2 linked regions of the Mesorhizobium opportunistum WSM2075 genome follow. The main gene of each other region encodes a partner of the protein of the gene in region 2 in a complex. Links are inferred from orthologs where the notes say so. Each region holds a gene or a part of one and is shown on either strand. Other genes may lie near its edges.

Region 1 (8,276 bases), 4.2 Mb from region 2 along the record:
TCGATCGTGCGTGCGTGCAGACCACCCGCGCGCAAACCGATCAGATGCTGGGTCGGGCGCCGCTCGACAATGGCGGCATCGACGCCGGCCAAGGCAAGTTCGCCCGCCAGCATCAGCCCGGTCGGACCGCCGCCGGCGATCACCACCGCATGATCCCGTGGCGATCCGTCTGCCCGCGGTACAATACGCATTCTCGTCACTCCCATTTCCGTTGGCTCGGGCCAGGGTTTTACGGGAGGAACCGGGCCTTGAAGCAAGCCCCTTGTGCGCCATATTTATGAAATGGAGGGGCATGGACTCTCCCTCCCCTGATGAACGGCGTAAGACCCTCGCATTGCGGCGTGGCAGTGCGTCACACGCGATTGAGCCGTCACGGTCCAGGGAGAGTCGAGATTTTTCATGTGCAAAAAAAGCCCCGAAATTACCGGGGCTTGGCGCAGAGTCCTGATGTCATTTTCAGGAAAGGGGGCCGGTCGGCGTTTGGCAGCGGTACGAGGAGGCCACTATTTGCCAGCGCCGGCCGGCCGACCCCACGGACCCAGGAGATGCGGCGGACCTGAGCATCATGGGGTATTCTGGGGATCGAGCCGGCTATCTATCCTCGTGCCGGCTTCGTCTTGACCAGCACATTTGCGCAAGAGCTTATGAAAATCAACACTTTCTTAACCAATGCTCGGAAATCGCTTGGATTAAGGTAAACGGGTAACCCTGTCGGGTTGACTGGATAATCGGGCCTGGGCGCTACGCCGCCTTGGCGACGACGCGGTTGCGGCCGCCGCTCTTGGCTTCATAGAGCGCGAGATCGGCGCGCTTCATCAGCGCCGCCACCGTATCCACCCCCTTCAGAACCGACGACACGCCAACGCTGACGGTGACCTCGATCGTCTTGCCGTCGGCGCCGATGGAAAACGGCTGTTGGGCGATTTCAGCGCGGATGCGTTCGGCCACCTTCTCAGCCACGGCGCCATCGGTATCCGGCATCACCACCACGAACTCCTCGCCGCCGAACCGGCAGGCAAGGTCGATGCCGCGAACGTTCTTGCGCAGCCGCCGCGCGAACTCCCGCAGCACCTCGTCGCCGCCGTCATGGCCATGCGTGTCATTGATCGCCTTGAAGCGGTCGAGATCGGTGATCATCACCGAAAGCGGCCTGCGCCGCGCCACGGCGCGGTCGAACAGCGTCTGCAGGTGGCTGTCGAGATAGCGGCGGTTGTGCAGCCCGGTAAGGCCGTCGGTCACCGCCATTTCGATGGTCTGGGTGACGCTGGCGCGCAATTGGTCGTTGTAGCGCTTGCGGCGCACCTGGGTGCGCAGCCGCGCCGTCAGCTCCTGCTGGTCGATCGGGCGCATCAGATAGTCGTTGATGCCGAGCTCGAGGCCACGGATGATGCGCTCCTCCTCGCCCTCATCCGCCAAAAGGATGATCGGCACGAAACGGGTGCGGTCGAGCGAACGCAGCTGCGAGCAGAGCCTGAGCGGGTCGAAATCGGCGAACGCCGTCGAGATCATCACGCATTCATAGGGTGTCTCGGCAGCCTGGAAGAAACCGGCATGCGGATCGCTGGTGACGTCGAGGTCGGCGCGGTCGCGCAGCATCTTCTGGATGCGCTCGACCGACGATTTACGTTCGTCGATCAAAAGCACTTTCGGCACCGTGTCCTCGGACGCGAAATTGCGGCTGAGCAGTTCCTCGATGCCGATGTTGCGCGTCGTCGAGGCGCGCAGCCTGAGTTCGTCGGTCAGCGATTTCAGCCGGACCAGGCTTTTGACGCGCGTCATCAGCTGCAGGTCGTTGACCGGCTTGGTCAGGAAATCGTCGGCGCCGGCCTCGAGCCCGCGCACGCGGTCGGAAACCTGGTCGAGCGCGGTGATCATCACCACCGGGATGTGCGATGTCGCCGGATCGCTCTTCAGCCGGCGGCAGACCTCGAACCCGTCCATGTCGGGCATCATCACGTCGAGCAGCACGACGTCGACCTTGCCGTTCTCGCAGGTCTCGATCGCATCGGGCCCATTGGTGGCGGTCAGCACCTCGAAATATTCGGCCAGCAGCCGGACCTCCAGCAGCCTCACATTGGCAGGGATGTCGTCGACGACGAGGATCCGCGCGGTCATTTCATAAGGCTCCGGCTCGGCTGGAAGGGCGCATCAGGCATCGCCCAGGTAGGATTTGATGGTTTCGATGAAACGCGGCACCGAGATCGGCTTCGAAATATAGGCCTCGCAGCCGCCCTGGCGGATGCGCTCCTCATCGCCCTTCATGGCGAAGGCGGTCACGGCGATGACCGGGATGACATGCAAATCGTCGTCTTCCTTCAGCCATTTGGTCACTTCCAGTCCCGACACTTCGGGCAGTTGGATGTCCATCAGGATGAGATCCGGCCGATGCTGGCGCGCCAGGTCGAGCGCCTCAAGACCGTTGCGGGTGCGCACTGTCTCGTAGCCGCTGGCTTCTATGAGGTCTCGAAAGAGCTTCATGTTGAGCTCATTGTCCTCGACGATCATGACCTTCTTAGGCATCGACATCCCGTCCCGGCCGTCACTCCGCTCGAAGGCGGCCGTCATGCGCACTTCCGTTGAACGCACCAAACCCTGCTTCACTATACGGCAATATGATTGACGAAACGGAAACCCTCGGGCTGCAAAGCGTCGCGAATTCCACCTCGCCTCCCGCGCGTCCAAAAGGCGCGCCGCGCTGTAAAGGCTTGCCGCAAGCAGATCTTGCCATTACTGCGGGAGAGACTCATTCCACACACCGAAGGTAGTGATGGCAAACGCGGCGTCAATGCGCGAAGAGGCTGAAACCATTGCCGTCAAGGCACTGGGCTTCGTCGCTTCCGATCCGGAGCTGTTGCCGCGTTTCCTGGCGATCACCGGGATAGAGGCGCATTCCATCCGCCGGGCCGCCGGCGAGCCGGGTTTCCTGGCCGGTGTCCTGCAGTTCATTCTCGCCCACGAGCCGACCCTGATGCGCTTTGCCGAGGAAACCGGTACGCCGCCGGCAGCCGTCGGCAAGGCATTGCGGGCGCTGCCGCTCGGCGACGACAATCACGAGCATTCCATATGAGCGACGATCCGGAGACCGCGCGCCAGATCGAGGAACTGGCGGCCGACGACAGGCCATTGCTGGTGCTCGATGTCGACGATGTTGTGCTCGAATTCATCCGGCCCTTCCCGGACTTCCTCAAGTCGCGCGGTTACGGCCTGACGCTGGCCTCCTTCCGCCTGACCGGCAACATTGCCGAAACGGCCAGCGGCCGGCTGATCGAACAGCCCGAGGTGACGGCGCTCCTGGGCGATTTCTTCGACGCGCAGGCCGATTGGCAGAGCATCACCGATGGCGCCGCGGAAGCGCTGGCGGGGCTTGGCGGCCGCGCGGAAATCATCCTCTTGACCGCCATGCCGCACAGGCATCGCGCCGTGCGCCGTGCCCATCTCGATGCCCTGGGGCTAGGCTATCCGCTGTTGACCACCGAGATGGCCAAAGGGCCGGCAGTGGCCAGGCTGCGCGGCAAGAGCGGCCGGCCGGTGGTCTTCGTCGACGATCAGCCGCACAATCTGGCGTCGGTGCGGGAAGCGGTGGCCGACGCAGATCTTTTCCACTTGATGGCCGACAATTCGCTGCGCGCGTTCCTACCGCCGGTCGCGAACGACGTCATCGTCGTGCAGGACTGGCGCGAAGCCGCGCCCAAGATCGCGGGCGCGCTGAGGCTCTGAGGCAATTCCAGACGGAAAACTTTTCCCGGAATTACTCGAGGGCCGAACCTTCAAGGATTCAGCTTCGCCCCTGATCCGCCATTGTCGCCGCCGCTGTCGTCGTCCTCGCCATCACCATCGTCGACGCTGTCGTCCACCGCCGGATCGGCGGGCTTCAGCATGACGCCATTGACGGTGACCGAGCCGTCGGCCTTTGTGCTGACAACCCATTCCAACTTGCCGTCCGGCAGCGTCTTGGCAAACCCTTTCACGACGAGAGCCATAGGCACGTACTGCGCCACTTCGGGTTCGGACTTTGCCGCCTCCTGCAGACCCGCAACGATCTTGTCGAAGCCGGCGACATCGACTGTGAGATTTGCATCGGGCTTCTGGCCGAAGCTTGTCATCTCGCCTTCCAGCGCGATTTCCATGTCCTTGTTCTTCATGACGCTGTGGCCGATGACGACCTTCGGCGTCTTGGCCAGGAAGTCGGCTTTAAGCTGGTCGCCGAACTCGGCCGGCAGCGGTGGATTCTGATTGAGATCGAAGGCTTCGATCGCCTTCTTCGCCATACTGTCGAGGTCGATGTTGGCGCCGCCGAAATTCAGGTCGATATCGGTGGGCAGCAGTGCCACGCTCCAGCTCGGCAAAAGCTGCTGAGGCACCGTGAGCCCCGACGCCTTGATGCCGTAGCTGACCGTGCCGTTTTGCGAAACGCCGTCACTGCCGAACGCGGTGCTGAGCTGGGTCGCCCCGAACGTGCCGATCGGGCTGTCGACCGCGAAATCCTTGAAGCCATAGGTGCCGTCGATGCGCTCCCACACCGGAAGCGCGGCGAGCAGAAGCGACTTGAGTTGCGCCTGGTTTGCCTTCAGCGTCTTCTCGTCCTCATTGGCCACGGCAAACGCCAGGAGGTCGAGCAGCGGCTTGCTCTGCACGCCCTTGCCGCTGGCCTCCACGGAAAATTCCGGCGATTTCACGGTGACCGGAAAATTCAGCCCGCTCTCGGGATCATTGAATTTTATCGCCTCGACGAAGTTCGACATTTTCTGCGAGGTCGTGAAATCGACGCCGCCATTGGCAGCCTTGGTGGCGGCCAGGGTCGCGGTGCCGGCACCGGCGCTGACGTCCATCTGCTGCTTGGCATCCTTCGATGTCATCGTCATGCCTGCTATCGAACTGACGCCGCTGATGAACGCCGCCAGGCCGGGGTCGTAGACGCCGGAGCCCTTGCCGTCCTTGATCGACAACTGCGTGCTTTGCAGCCCTTCGGGCCCCTTGAATTCGAAGGACGCGCTTTGCGAAAAATCCATCGACACATCCCAGGTCCCGTCGCTGCGCGGCTTGACCAGCAGCGCGTAGGGCGCGAAGTCGAACTTCACCAGCCTCTGGTCGGGAAAACTCCCGGCAAGCGCCTTGAAATCGAACACGATCTTGTAGGCATCGCCTTCGGCCGAAACCTTCAGGATTCCCTTGTCGAGTGCCTGCTTGCCTACATAGCGGGACAGGTCATCGGACAATTGCTTCGCGCCCTGGCTGTCGACGGTCTGGCCGAAAGCGGGCGCGCTGAGCAGGAGCGCGGTAAAGGCAACTGGCAACATACGGTTCACGGGAATTCCCCTCTGGTCAAAAGGCAAAATCGCTTCGTACTTCTGGTAGGGAAATACCATCGCAACTGCAAGACGACGATGGTCAGGCGCGAGGCTCCAGCACCAGCCGCATCAATGGCCGGCCGGCCTTGCGTTCGACGAGCCTCTCGAAGCCGGCCTTCTCGAAGACCCGCGACGAGCCGACGAACAGCCCGAGCGAACGCGAATCGCGGGACAGGTCTATTGGACACGCCTCGACAAGCCGTGCGCCATTCCCGCGGGCAAACTCGACGCCACCTTCGACGAGCCGGTGCGTGATGCCCCTGCCGCGCGCCTTGGAGCGGATGAAAAAACACGAGATCGCCCAGACGGCCGGATCGGCAGCGTCGGCGGGATCGATCGGCGCCGAGCCCCTGCCCTTGTTGTTCCATTCGGGCACGTCGGCGCGCGGCCCGATCTGCATCCAGCCAACCGCCTTGCCGTCCTCGAAGGCCAGCAGACCCGGCGGCGGACCGGCTTCGATGCGTGCCTTGATGTGGTCCTTGTTGCGTTCACGGCTGCTCTCGCGCCGCGCTGCCGGCGCCAGCCGGAAATGCGTGCACCAGCAACCGTAGCAGGCGCCTTGCTTGCCGAAAAGGTCCTCGAAATCAGGCCAGAGCTCAGGCGCCAGCGGCACTATGGTCGTGCTCATACGGTTCTCCCCAGGCTAAGCTTGTCGCTGGCCTTGCACTGTCGTACCATTGCTTTTGTTCTCTTTATGTTCGCAGTGATGGCGGCTCCTGTCAACAATCCCGATCACGGTTTTTGCCGTGACTGCCTGACGTATCAGCGCAGTGAAACGCGCCGCTGCGAACGCTGCGGCAGCCCTCGCCTTGCCCGCCATCCAGAACTTTACCGGCTGCACCTCGCCCATATCGATTGCGATGCCTTCTATGCGGCGATCGAGAAGCGCGACAACCCGACGCTCAAGGACAAGCCGCTGATCATCGGCGGCGGCAAGCGCGGTGTGGTCTCCACCGCCTGCTACATCGCCCGCATCCGGGGCGTGCGCTCGGCGATGCCGATGTTCAAGGCGCTCGAGGCCTGCCCGGAAGCGGTCGTGATCCCGCCCAACATGGAGAAATACGTTCGTGTCGGCCGCGAGGTGCGCGCCATGATGCAGGCCCTGACGCCGCTGGTCGAGCCGCTGTCGATCGACGAGGCATTCCTCGATCTCTCTGGCACCGAACGGCTGCACGGCCTGCCGCCGGCGGTGGTGCTGGCGCGCTTTGCGCTGGCCGTCGAGAAGGAGATCGGCATCACCGTCTCCGCCGGCCTCTCCTACTGCAAGTTCCTCGCCAAGATCGCGTCGGACTTCCGCAAGCCGCGCGGCTTTTCGATCATCGGCGAGGCCGAGGCGGTCGGCTTCCTGGCGGTGCAGCCGGTGACCATGATCTGGGGCGTCGGCAAGGCGTTCAACGCCACGCTGGAGCGCGACGGCATCCGCACCATCGGCCAGCTTCAGAAGATGGAACGCGCCGACCTGATGCGCCGCTATGGCACGATGGGTGACCGGCTCTACCGGCTTTCGCGCGGCGAGGACGTGCGCCGCGTCGAGCCCGACCAGGACGCCAAGAGCGTCTCGGCCGAAACCACCTTCGACACCGACATCGCGTCGCTGGAGGAGCTCGTCTCGGTGCTGAGAGGCCTTTCGGAGAAGGTCTCGGCGAGGCTGAAAAAATCAGGCATCGCCGGACGCACCGTGGTGCTGAAGCTGAAGACCCAGGATTTCAGGCTGCGCACGCGCAATCGCCAGCTTGGCGATCCGACCAGGCTGGCGGATCGCATCTTTTCGACTGGCGTAGAGCTTCTGCGCAAGGAAACCGACGGAACGAAATTCCGATTGCTCGGCATCGGCGTCAGCGACCTCTCCGACGACGACAAGGCCGACCCGCCGGATCTGGTCGACCTCCAGTCGCGCAAACGCGCCATGGCCGAGGGCGCCATCGATGCCTTGCGCGACAAGTTCGGTCGCAAGGCGGTGGAAACCGGTTATACATTCGGCAAAGGGCGAGATGCCCATCCACCGGAGCCGCTCGAGGAATGACGCTGCCCCAGGGATGCGTCCACTACCCTCTGTGCATCGAGAATCAGGTACGCCTCAGATCGATCCGGCTCGTCACGATGCTCTTGCCGGTCTTTGGGTCGGTGTCGACAACCGTCAGCCGGATGCCGTTCTCGCCCGTCTTTTCGACCTTCATCTGCGCCTTCCGATCACCGTTGACATCCTTTGCCCAGCGAATGCCGAGATTGATCGCATTGCCCGAACGGCTGCCGTTGAGCTGTGCCGGCCCCGTCCGCGACCCGACATAGGTCCCGCTGTATTTCGCGCCGGCGGCCTTCAGGTCGGCGCTGATGGCACGCGTCACCACAATGAGCCCGCGGCAATTGCCGTCGAGCGCCAGTGACGTCGATGTCGCGTTCGATTTGAATGTGCAGGACACGTTCACCGTCGGCGCGTCGGTGGTGACCTTGACGATACCTTTGCCGGCGAAATTGCCCTTGAATGACTGCAGGAACTTGGCCTCGTCTGCATGTGCCGTACCGGTCGCGGCCAGAAGACATCCGGCAAGCGCGAATTGCGCGAATGGTCTCATCGAAACTCTCCTTGTCGAAATTGGAGGGCAAAACGTCTTGCGAAGCACGGCTGGATATCGGAACTCAACGCCCCTTGCCGTATCAGGTTCCACCCGCGGCATGACCGTTTTGCAACGCTGCCCATTGCAACTGGCCCAGAAGAATGGCGCAACTAGCGATTGCTCCAAAAGCCACGGCCTGCGACATAGCGGGCATGTCACCTGCCCCCTCCATTTCCAAGGCCGCTTTCTGGATGGCGCTGTCGATCGCCTCGTTCCTGGCGATGTCGGTGGCCGGCCGCGCCACGACGGCCGAACTCAATGTCTTCCAGGTGCTGGAACTGCGCTCGGTGATCGGCTTCTTCATCCTCCTGCC
Region 2 (8,334 bases):
GTGTCTTGAAGCGGGACTGTGAGCTTGGAAGACCAGATGGACCGGGGCTGCCGGAAGGAAAATGTCGCTGTGGACAAGCGGGTACGTGAAGCCGGCCTGAGGCCGACGCGTCAGCGCATCGCGCTGGCCGACCTGCTCTTCGCCAAGGGCGACCGCCATTTGTCGGCCGAGGAACTGCATGAGGAGGCGCTGGCCGCCGGCGTGCCGGTGTCGCTGGCCACCGTCTACAACGCGCTTCACCAGTTTACCCAGGCGGGGCTGCTGCGCATCCTCGCCGTCGAGGGCGCGAAAACCTATTTCGACACCAACACTTCCGACCACCACCATTTCTACATCGAGGGCGAAAACCGGATTTTCGACATCGCCAACGGCCCGGTGACGGTCACCAACCTGCCTGACCCGCCCGAGGGCATGGAAATCGCCAATGTCGATATCGTGGTGAGGCTGCGTCCCAAGCGCCAGGAATCACCGGCAGGGCCAGAACAGTCGGCGAAGCCAGAATAATCCGCTTGGCCGGACAATCGGAATGAAACCCCTCGACCTGATAATCCGGCTCGAATGGGTCGTCGTGGCGGTGGCCGCTATTGTCTTCTACGCTTCGTCGGGCATTTCCTGGTGGCTCTTTGCCGTGCTTATCCTGGCGCCGGATCTGTCGATGCTCGGCTACCTCGGTGGGCCGCGCCTTGGCGCGATAGCTTACAACGCCTTGCATATGCTGATCGCACCGGTGCTTCTGCTGCTCGCCGGCCACCTGCTAGGCAATGCGGCCGCTATCACGGTCGCGCTGATCTGGATCGCCCACATCGCCATCGACCGTTCCTTGGGCTACGGCCTCAAGCTGTCGACCGGCTTTCAGGATACTCATCTGGGCCGCATCGGGCGCAAACCGGGGGCGTTCAGTCCTTGACCCGCTCGCCGGGATAGGCGCCCCACACCGTCGACTGGGCGAGCCAGCCGGTGTGGCCGCCGAGCGTCATTTCGCACCACTGGCCGTCGCAGGACTTGATCATGCCCATGACGCCCGGCTCGACGATCGCTATCACCCTGGCGTCCTTGTCCGGGCTGTTCAGAAGGTTGATCTGGGCACCCTTGCCGCGCTGCCAGGGCGCAATGATCGCGGTACGCCGGCCTGAAAGCAGCGACTGGTTGATCCAACCTTCCGAACCGTCGGCATCACGCACGCGGCGCCACGTATCGAATTCCTGGATGATCTCCATCGGCAGGCCGGCCTTCATATACATCCAGTCGACCGAGTAATTGGCCCCCGGGCCGACGCGCGAGTTGACGCGTCCGGATTTCAGGCTGACGAATCGCGGCAGCGGCAGGCCGCTCGGCCCCAGCGTGACGGCGCCCTGGGCAGGTGCGGCCGCGCCCTGCGCCGCCGCGAGCGGAGAATAGAGGAGAGTGCCGAGAAATGCTGCGCTGAGGACCAGGCGAAGCGACGCGAAACCAGACACTTTCGTTCCTTTCGGCGCCGGCCTGATGGCTGCTGCGCCCCTTTTTCTTTGTCTTCGGCGGCACCGCTTGTTACATGGGTAAATCGGCTACCGCGACCGGCTTTCAGTTTCGCCGGTCTTGGTTAAAGAGGTCTCAACGAGGGAAACAATGGCAGGCAAAAAGAAGCCTCTCGTGGTCATCACGCGAAAGCTGCCCGACCCGGTCGAGACCCGCATGCGCGAACTGTTCGACGCGAGGCTGAATGTCGAGGACCGGCCGATGACGCAGCCGGAGCTGGTTGCCGCGGTCAAGGAAGCCGACGTTCTGGTGCCGACCGTGACCGACCAGATCGACGCCGCACTGATCGCCCAGGCCGGCGACAACCTCAAACTGATCGCCAATTTCGGCAATGGCGTCGACAAGATCGACGTGGCGGCGGCTGCCAAGAAGGGGATCACCGTCACCAACACGCCCAACGTGCTCACCGAAGATACCGCCGACATGACCATGGCGCTGATGCTGGCGGTGCCGCGCCGGCTGGCGGAAGGCGCCAACGTGCTCACCGGCGACAAGAAATGGGTCGGCTGGTCGCCGACCTGGATGCTTGGCCGGCGCATCTGGGGCAAGCGGCTGGGCATTGTCGGCATGGGCCGCATCGGCACGGCTGTGGCGAGGCGGGCCAAGGCTTTCGGCCTTTCCATCCACTATCACAATCGCCATCGCGTGCTGCCGGCCGTCGAGGACGGGCTGGAGGCGACCTACTGGGAGAGCCTCGACCAGATGTTGGCCCGCATGGACATCATCTCGGTCAATTGTCCGTCGACGCCAGCCACCTTCCATCTCCTGTCGGCGCGGCGGCTGGCCTTGCTGCAGCCGACGGCCTACATCGTCAACACCGCGCGCGGCGACATCATCGATGAGGAAGCGCTGGTCAAGCTGATCCAGGACGGCAAGATCGCCGGCGCCGGCCTCGACGTCTACGAGCACGAGCCGGCGCTCAACGGCAAGCTGCTCAAGCTTGCCGCAAGGAACAAGGTCGTGCTGTTGCCGCATATGGGCTCGGCGACGCTGGAGGGCCGTATCGACATGGGCGAGAAGGTCATCATCAACATCCGGGCTTTCGTCGATGGCCATCGGCCGCCGGATCGCGTGCTGCCGCTCCGAACCTGACGGCAAATGAAGCCAGGGTCTTACGAAAGGGCCTTGCGCATGGTGATCGAGGTCGGCCTGCTGTAGCCCTCATGCGCCGTCCGTTCGGTCTCGTGAAAGCCGAGGCGGGCAAAGGCGGCGTGATTGGCGGTGAGCTCGATCCGCGTCTGGAGCTCCAATGCTGCCTTGCCGCGGTCGAGCGCAAGAATTTCGACCGCCCGCATCAGCCGCCGGCCGATGCCTTGTCCTTGGCAGTCCGGCTCGACGGCGAGCTTGCCGACATAGAAGTCGTCAGCCCTTTCGATGGCAAAGACGCAGCCGACGATCCTGTCGCTGTCGAGAGCCACGAAGCCGCTCTCCAGGCGGGCCTTGTCGCGCAGGGAATCGACGGTGAGCCGGTGAGCCGATGACGGCGGATCGATGACGCCGTCCATGAAGGCGAAGGCGCGCATGATGAGTGCGAGCACGTCATCCCAGCGGTCGAAGTCGGCCGGGATTCGGGTAATCGAGGGCGCCGAGGTCCGCGCCAAGGTCAGCCTCTCTTGTAGCGGATCGTTTCGAAGCGCGCGGCGAGCGCATCGTAGAGCAGCAGCCGGCCGACCAGCGGCTCGCCGATGCCGGTGATCAGCTTGATCGCCTCCATTGCCTGCAGCGTGCCGACAACGCCGGTCAACGCGCCAAGCACCCCGGCCTCGGCGCAGGACGGCACCAGGCCCGGCGGCGGGGCTTCCGGGAACAGGTCGCGATAGCCGGGGTTCGGCTTGCCATCCTTGCCGTCCTCGAAAGGCTTCAGCACGGTCACCGAGCCGTCGAAACGACCGACGGCGGCATGCACCAAGGGCTTGTGCTCGCTCGCGCAGGCATCGGCCACCACGTAGCGGGTCTCGAAATTGTCGGAACCGTCGACGACCATGTCATAGCGAGCGACCAGCGCAGGGGCGTTGTCCGCGGTCAGCCGGAATGTGTGCGTCTCGACGTTGGTGTTGGGATTGATGCGGGCGATTGCGGCCTCGGCGCTATGGGTTTTCAGCAGGCCGACAGTATCGGTGCCGTGAATGACCTGACGCTGCAGGTTGGAGAGCGACACGGTGTCGTCGTCGACGATGCCGAGCGTACCGACGCCGGCTGCCGCAAGATATTCGAGCACCGGCGCACCCAAGCCACCGGCGCCGATCACCAGCACGCGTGCTTGCTTGAGCTTCTGCTGGCCGGAGCCGCCGACCTCCGGCAGCACGATGTGGCGGGCATAGCGTTCGATCTCGTCGGCGGTGAGCGCATTGGTCATATCAGGACCATATAGCGGGTCAAAAACCTTGACGACATCCATGCAACAAAAATCTAGACGGTTGGCCCAACGATGCCGTGGTCGACCGTCAGGAACTGCGCGCGGCCCTGCAGGCTGGAAAACAGCGCCGCATCGGTTCCCGTCATGAAAGCCTGGCAGTTCAACTCCTCGAGGATCGAAAACAGTGCCGCCCGCCGTCCTCCGTCGAGATGTGCTGCGATCTCGTCGAGCAGCAGGATCGGTGTCATCCCGGACACCTCGCCGGTCAGCCGGGCATGCGACAGAACGATACCGACCAGCAATGCCTTCTGCTCGCCGGTCGAGCAGAGCTCGGCCGGCATCGCCTTGGGGCGATGCCGGACCAAGAGATCCGACCGGTGCGGGCCCTCGAGCGTGCGCCCGGCGGCGCGGTCGCGGTCACGGCCATCGGCAAGCGCCCGCCGGAACCGCTCCTCGACATCGACCGCCGGCGTGCCGGCGATCTCGGCTTCCAGATCGCCTGCAAGGCCGATATCGGCCTGCGGGAATGGCCCGCTGTCGGGCAGCCTGTCGATCATGGCGGCCAGCAGGCGCACCATCTCGGCGCGTGCCGCGGCGATGGCGACCCCGGTCTCGGCCATCTGTATCTCGATCGCCTCGAACCAGCGGTCGTCCCGCGAATTTTCGGTAAGCAGGCGGTTACGGCCCCGCATCGCCTTCTCGTAATCCAGGGCGCGCTGGCCGTGACCGGGATCGATCGCCAGCACCAATCGGTCGAGAAACCGCCGGCGATCCGCGGCCGGCCCGGTGAACAACGTATCCATGGCCGGTGTCAGCCACACGACGCGCAGCCATTCCAGCATGTCCTCGGCCGACCGTGCGGTGGCGCCGTTGATACGCACCCGCCTGCCGCCCTCGCTGTCACCGCCGGAAATGCCGGTGCCGATCTCGACCTGGCCGTCGGGCCCGTCGAGCCTTGCGTGCAGTGCAAAGCCGCCGTCGCCGCCCGCGCGCGCGACATCGGCGTAGGGAGCGCGGCGCAGGCCACGCCCGGGCGTCAGAAAGGAAATTGCTTCGAGGAGATTGGTCTTGCCGGCACCGTTGTCGCCGGAAAAGACCACCGCGCCTGGCGCGAGGTCGATCGCCAGCGCCGCATAATTGCGGAAATTAGTAAGTGTTAGCTTACTTATATGGGTTTGTCCTGGCAACCGCTATCCGCCTACAGAAGTCGCCGCAACATAGCTTTCGCTGCCGGCCGTGCCGCGAGGCAACCGCCGCGCGGGCTATACCCGCATCGGCATCAGCACGTAAAGCGCGGTCTCGTCGGCCATGTCGTGGATCAGCGTCGGCGAACCGGCATCGGCCAGCATGAATTTCGCTTCCGTGCCGGTCAGCTGCGCGGCGACATCGAGCAGATACTTGGCATTGAAGCCGATCTCGATCGGGTCCGACGAATAGTCCGCCGCCAGTTCTTCCGTGGCGCTGCCTGAATCCGGGTTGTTGACCGCGAGCGTCACCTGGCCTTCGCTGATCGAAAGCTTCACCGCACGGCCGCGTTCGGAGGAAATGGTCGAGACCCGGTCGACCGCGGCGGCAAAGCTCTGGCGGTCGAGGATCAGCTTCTTGTCGTTGCCGGTCGGAATGACCCGCTGATAATCCGGGAAGGTGCCGTCGATCAGCTTCGAGGTCAGGACGACGCTGCCGATGGTGAAGCGGATCTTGGTGTCCGACAGTTCGGTGGTCACGGCGACATCCGGATCGTCGACCAGCTTCTGCAGCTCGCTCACCGTCTTGCGCGGAATGATGATGCCCGGCATGCCCTCGGAGCCAGCCGGCGCATCGATCTCGGCGCGTGCCAGGCGGTGGCCGTCGGTCGCCACCGAGCGCAGCTTCAGCTTGCCGCCGACCTCGTGCGTGTGCAGGTAGATGCCGTTGAGATAGTAGCGCGTCTCTTCGGTGGAAATGGCGAACTGCGTCTTCTCGATCAGTCCCTTCAGGGCAACCGAATCGAGGCGGAAGATATGCGAGAAGGATCCGGCCGATAGCTCGGGAAAATCGGATTGCGGCAGGCACTGCAGGCGGAAGCTTGAGCGTCCGGACGTCACCGTCATTGCGTTGCCGTCTTCATCCGTCTTCAACATCACCTCGGCGCCGTCGGAGAGCTTGCGCACGATATCGTAGAGCAGGTGCGCCGGAACCGTCGTCGCCCCGCCGCGCTCGACCTTGGCCGGCGTCGCTTCCGTCACCTCCAGGTCAAGGTCGGTGGCCTTCATTTCGAGGCTTGCGCCTTCGGCGCTGAGCAGCACGTTGGACAGGATCGGTATGGTGTTGCGCCGTTCGACCACACGGTGGACGTGGTTGAGCGACTTCAGGAGATTGGACCGTTCCAGGATAACACGCATGACGAAACAGGCTCGCTTGAAAGGATGAGCGGGTCTCCGGCTGGCGGCGCCCCGCGAAAGGTCTGAACAGGCTCAGAATCTGCGTAAACTGACAGGAAAAAGCCTGCAAACGCAAGCCCGCGCGACCGGTTCGGGCCGGCTGCACGGCCTTTCTGGGGATAAAGGGTACGAAGACCGCCAGCCGCTGGGCAGAATCGGGAATCCGGATCGTCTCCAGGCAATGCCGTGCGCCCGTTCCTGGCCCATGGCATTGCAAGCAAGTCATTGAATTCCAGCGCGGTTCTGGCTTGCCTGTCCCGGATCGGTCAGGCCTGGTCGTTGATCAGGCGCCGCAGCAGCTCGAGTTCCTGCGCCAGCGTGTTGTCGTTGCCGGACAAATCCTCGATCTTGCGCACGGCGTGCAGCACCGTGGTGTGGTCGCGGCCGCCGAAACGCCGTCCGATTTCGGGCAGCGAACGCGGCGTCATCACCTTTGACAGGTACATGGCGACCTGCCGCGGCTTGACGATGGTGCGCGTGCGCCGGTTGGACAGCAATTCGGTCTTCGACACGTTGTAGTGGCGCGCCACGATGCGCTGGATATCCTCGATCCGGACCCGCTTCGGTTCGCCGGTGCGATAGATGTGGCCGAGGATCTCGTCGATGCGGTCGATGGTGATCTGCGGCTCGAACGACTGACGGAACAGCAGCTGATTGAAGGCGCCTTCCAGTTCGCGGCCGCTGCCGGTCACGGTGCGGGCGACGTGGTTGAGGATTTCCTCCGAGATGTCGAGCGATGCGTCGTCGACCCTGGCGGTGGCCAGGCGCAGTTTGAGCATGCCGAGGCGCATGGCGAAATCGGGCGCCGACATTTCGAGCGCGACGCCGCCGTTGAGACGCGAGCGTACCCGCGGTTCGAGCGATTCCAGTTCCGACGGCGGCCGGTCTGCGGCAACGACCACTTGCTTGGCGCTGTCGAGCAGCATGTTGATCAGATGGCAGAATTCGTGCTGGATCGACTTGCCCTGCAGGAACTGCATGTCGTCGATGATCAAGAGATCGATGTCGCGCAACTGTTCCTTGAGCGTCAGTGCATTGTTGTCACGGATTGCGGTGGCAAAGCGCCACATGAAATACTCGGCCGTCAAATAGACGACGCGTGATTTGGGGTTCTGTTTCAGGGATTCCGCGGCGATTGCTTGCAGCAGATGGGTTTTGCCGAGCCCTACGGTCGCGTGCAGGAAAAGCGGATTGAAGCGCACCGCGCTCGACTGCGATTCCGCCACGGCCTTGGCGGCGGCGAAGGCCACCCGGTTCGACGGCCCCTCGATGAACGAGCCGAACGTGTAGCGCGGGTCAAGCGGCGATCCCAGCACATTGTGGCGGAATTCGCTCTCGATCGCGGCGCCGGGGCGCGGCACCGGGGATCGCTCGATCCTGCCAGGGCTCACGGTGCCGGCGGCCAGCGCCGTCTGCGTCTGCCGCGTCATCTTGCGCACTGGCGCCAGTTCCGGCTCGGCATGGCTGCGCCCCTGGCGGGTGGCCGTGCGCACGATGATTTCGATCTTGAGGAGATCGGCATCTTCCTGCTTCCACAGTTCGGAGATCAGGTCGAGATAATGGCCGTTGATCCAGGAGCGCAGGAACGCGGTGGGCACCGAGATGCGGACAATGCCCTTGGAGGCCTCCGCGACCTTCATGCGGCCGAACCAGCTCGAATAGACCTCGGCTCCCAGACGCGCCTTCAACTGGGCCTTGACCCGGTCGAACTTCTGTTCCGCGTCGCTGGAGACCGCCATGCCGTTTGCTCCAATCAAAGTTCCTGGAAATGGAAGGTCGCCCGTAAGCTCCCTTTCGACGCCGCTCTGCATGATCGAGTTCCTTGTCTTTTTGTACCTGTTTTCCGCCGGGAATGCGCCTCCTGCATCCGTGATCCGGCGACCTAAGTCTTTGCTACGATGCCCGCTGCCGCCGCCGGCAGATGAACGTCGCCCATTACCGGGGGGACCGGTGCCGGCCTTGAAAGCCAGTCCGCGTTGGGTATGTCAGGGCAATACAACACCGCCCGGCGAAAAGAGCGCCGGCGCGCCGTCTACCTGCCAT

The links.
Region 1: the proteins of dnaN (region 2) and MESOP_RS20245 are in contact, whole or in part, in a solved structure (PDB 1OK7), measured with the Escherichia coli proteins. The link is inferred for Mesorhizobium opportunistum WSM2075 from one-to-one orthologs.

What each region holds. Positions count from the first base shown.
Region 1 is NC_015675.1:4,201,806-4,210,081, reverse strand. What follows is about bases 5,304-8,206. They hold MESOP_RS20245 (DNA polymerase IV), read left to right. Parts: upstream 5,304-6,042; coding sequence 6,043-7,371; downstream 7,372-8,206. Other genes in these bases: MESOP_RS20235 (DMT family transporter), read left to right, coding at 8,116-8,206; MESOP_RS20240 (hypothetical protein), read right to left, coding at 7,415-7,921; MESOP_RS20250 (GNAT family N-acetyltransferase), read right to left, coding at 5,389-5,976; MESOP_RS20255 (hypothetical protein), read right to left, coding at 5,304-5,366. In the rest of the region: MESOP_RS20280 (FAD-dependent monooxygenase), read right to left, coding at 1-191; MESOP_RS20275 (PleD family two-component system response regulator), read right to left, coding at 742-2,115; MESOP_RS20270 (response regulator), read right to left, coding at 2,149-2,565; MESOP_RS20265 (DUF3572 domain-containing protein), read left to right, coding at 2,768-3,067; MESOP_RS20260 (hypothetical protein), read left to right, coding at 3,064-3,717; more of MESOP_RS20255, read right to left, coding at 3,768-5,303; more of MESOP_RS20235, read left to right, coding at 8,207-8,276. UniProt on the Escherichia coli protein: Poorly processive, error-prone DNA polymerase involved in translesion repair and untargeted mutagenesis. Copies undamaged DNA at stalled replication forks, which arise in vivo from mismatched or misaligned primer ends.
Region 2 is NC_015675.1:443-8,776, reverse strand. Bases 4,194-7,154 are described here. They hold dnaN (DNA polymerase III subunit beta), read right to left. Parts: upstream 6,253-7,154; coding sequence 5,134-6,252; downstream 4,194-5,133. Other genes in these bases: dnaA (chromosomal replication initiator protein DnaA), read right to left, coding at 6,558-7,154; recF (DNA replication/repair protein RecF), read right to left, coding at 4,194-5,058. In the rest of the region: iron response transcriptional regulator IrrA, read left to right, coding at 37-504; MESOP_RS00040 (DUF4260 domain-containing protein), read left to right, coding at 527-907; MESOP_RS00035 (SH3 domain-containing protein), read right to left, coding at 897-1,457; MESOP_RS00030 (2-hydroxyacid dehydrogenase), read left to right, coding at 1,606-2,607; MESOP_RS00025 (GNAT family N-acetyltransferase), read right to left, coding at 2,628-3,116; MESOP_RS00020 (molybdopterin-synthase adenylyltransferase MoeB), read right to left, coding at 3,119-3,871; more of recF, read right to left, coding at 3,925-4,193; more of dnaA, read right to left, coding at 7,155-8,102. UniProt on the Escherichia coli protein: Confers DNA tethering and processivity to DNA polymerases and other proteins. Acts as a clamp, forming a ring around DNA (a reaction catalyzed by the clamp-loading complex) which diffuses in an ATP-independent manner freely and bidirectionally along dsDNA.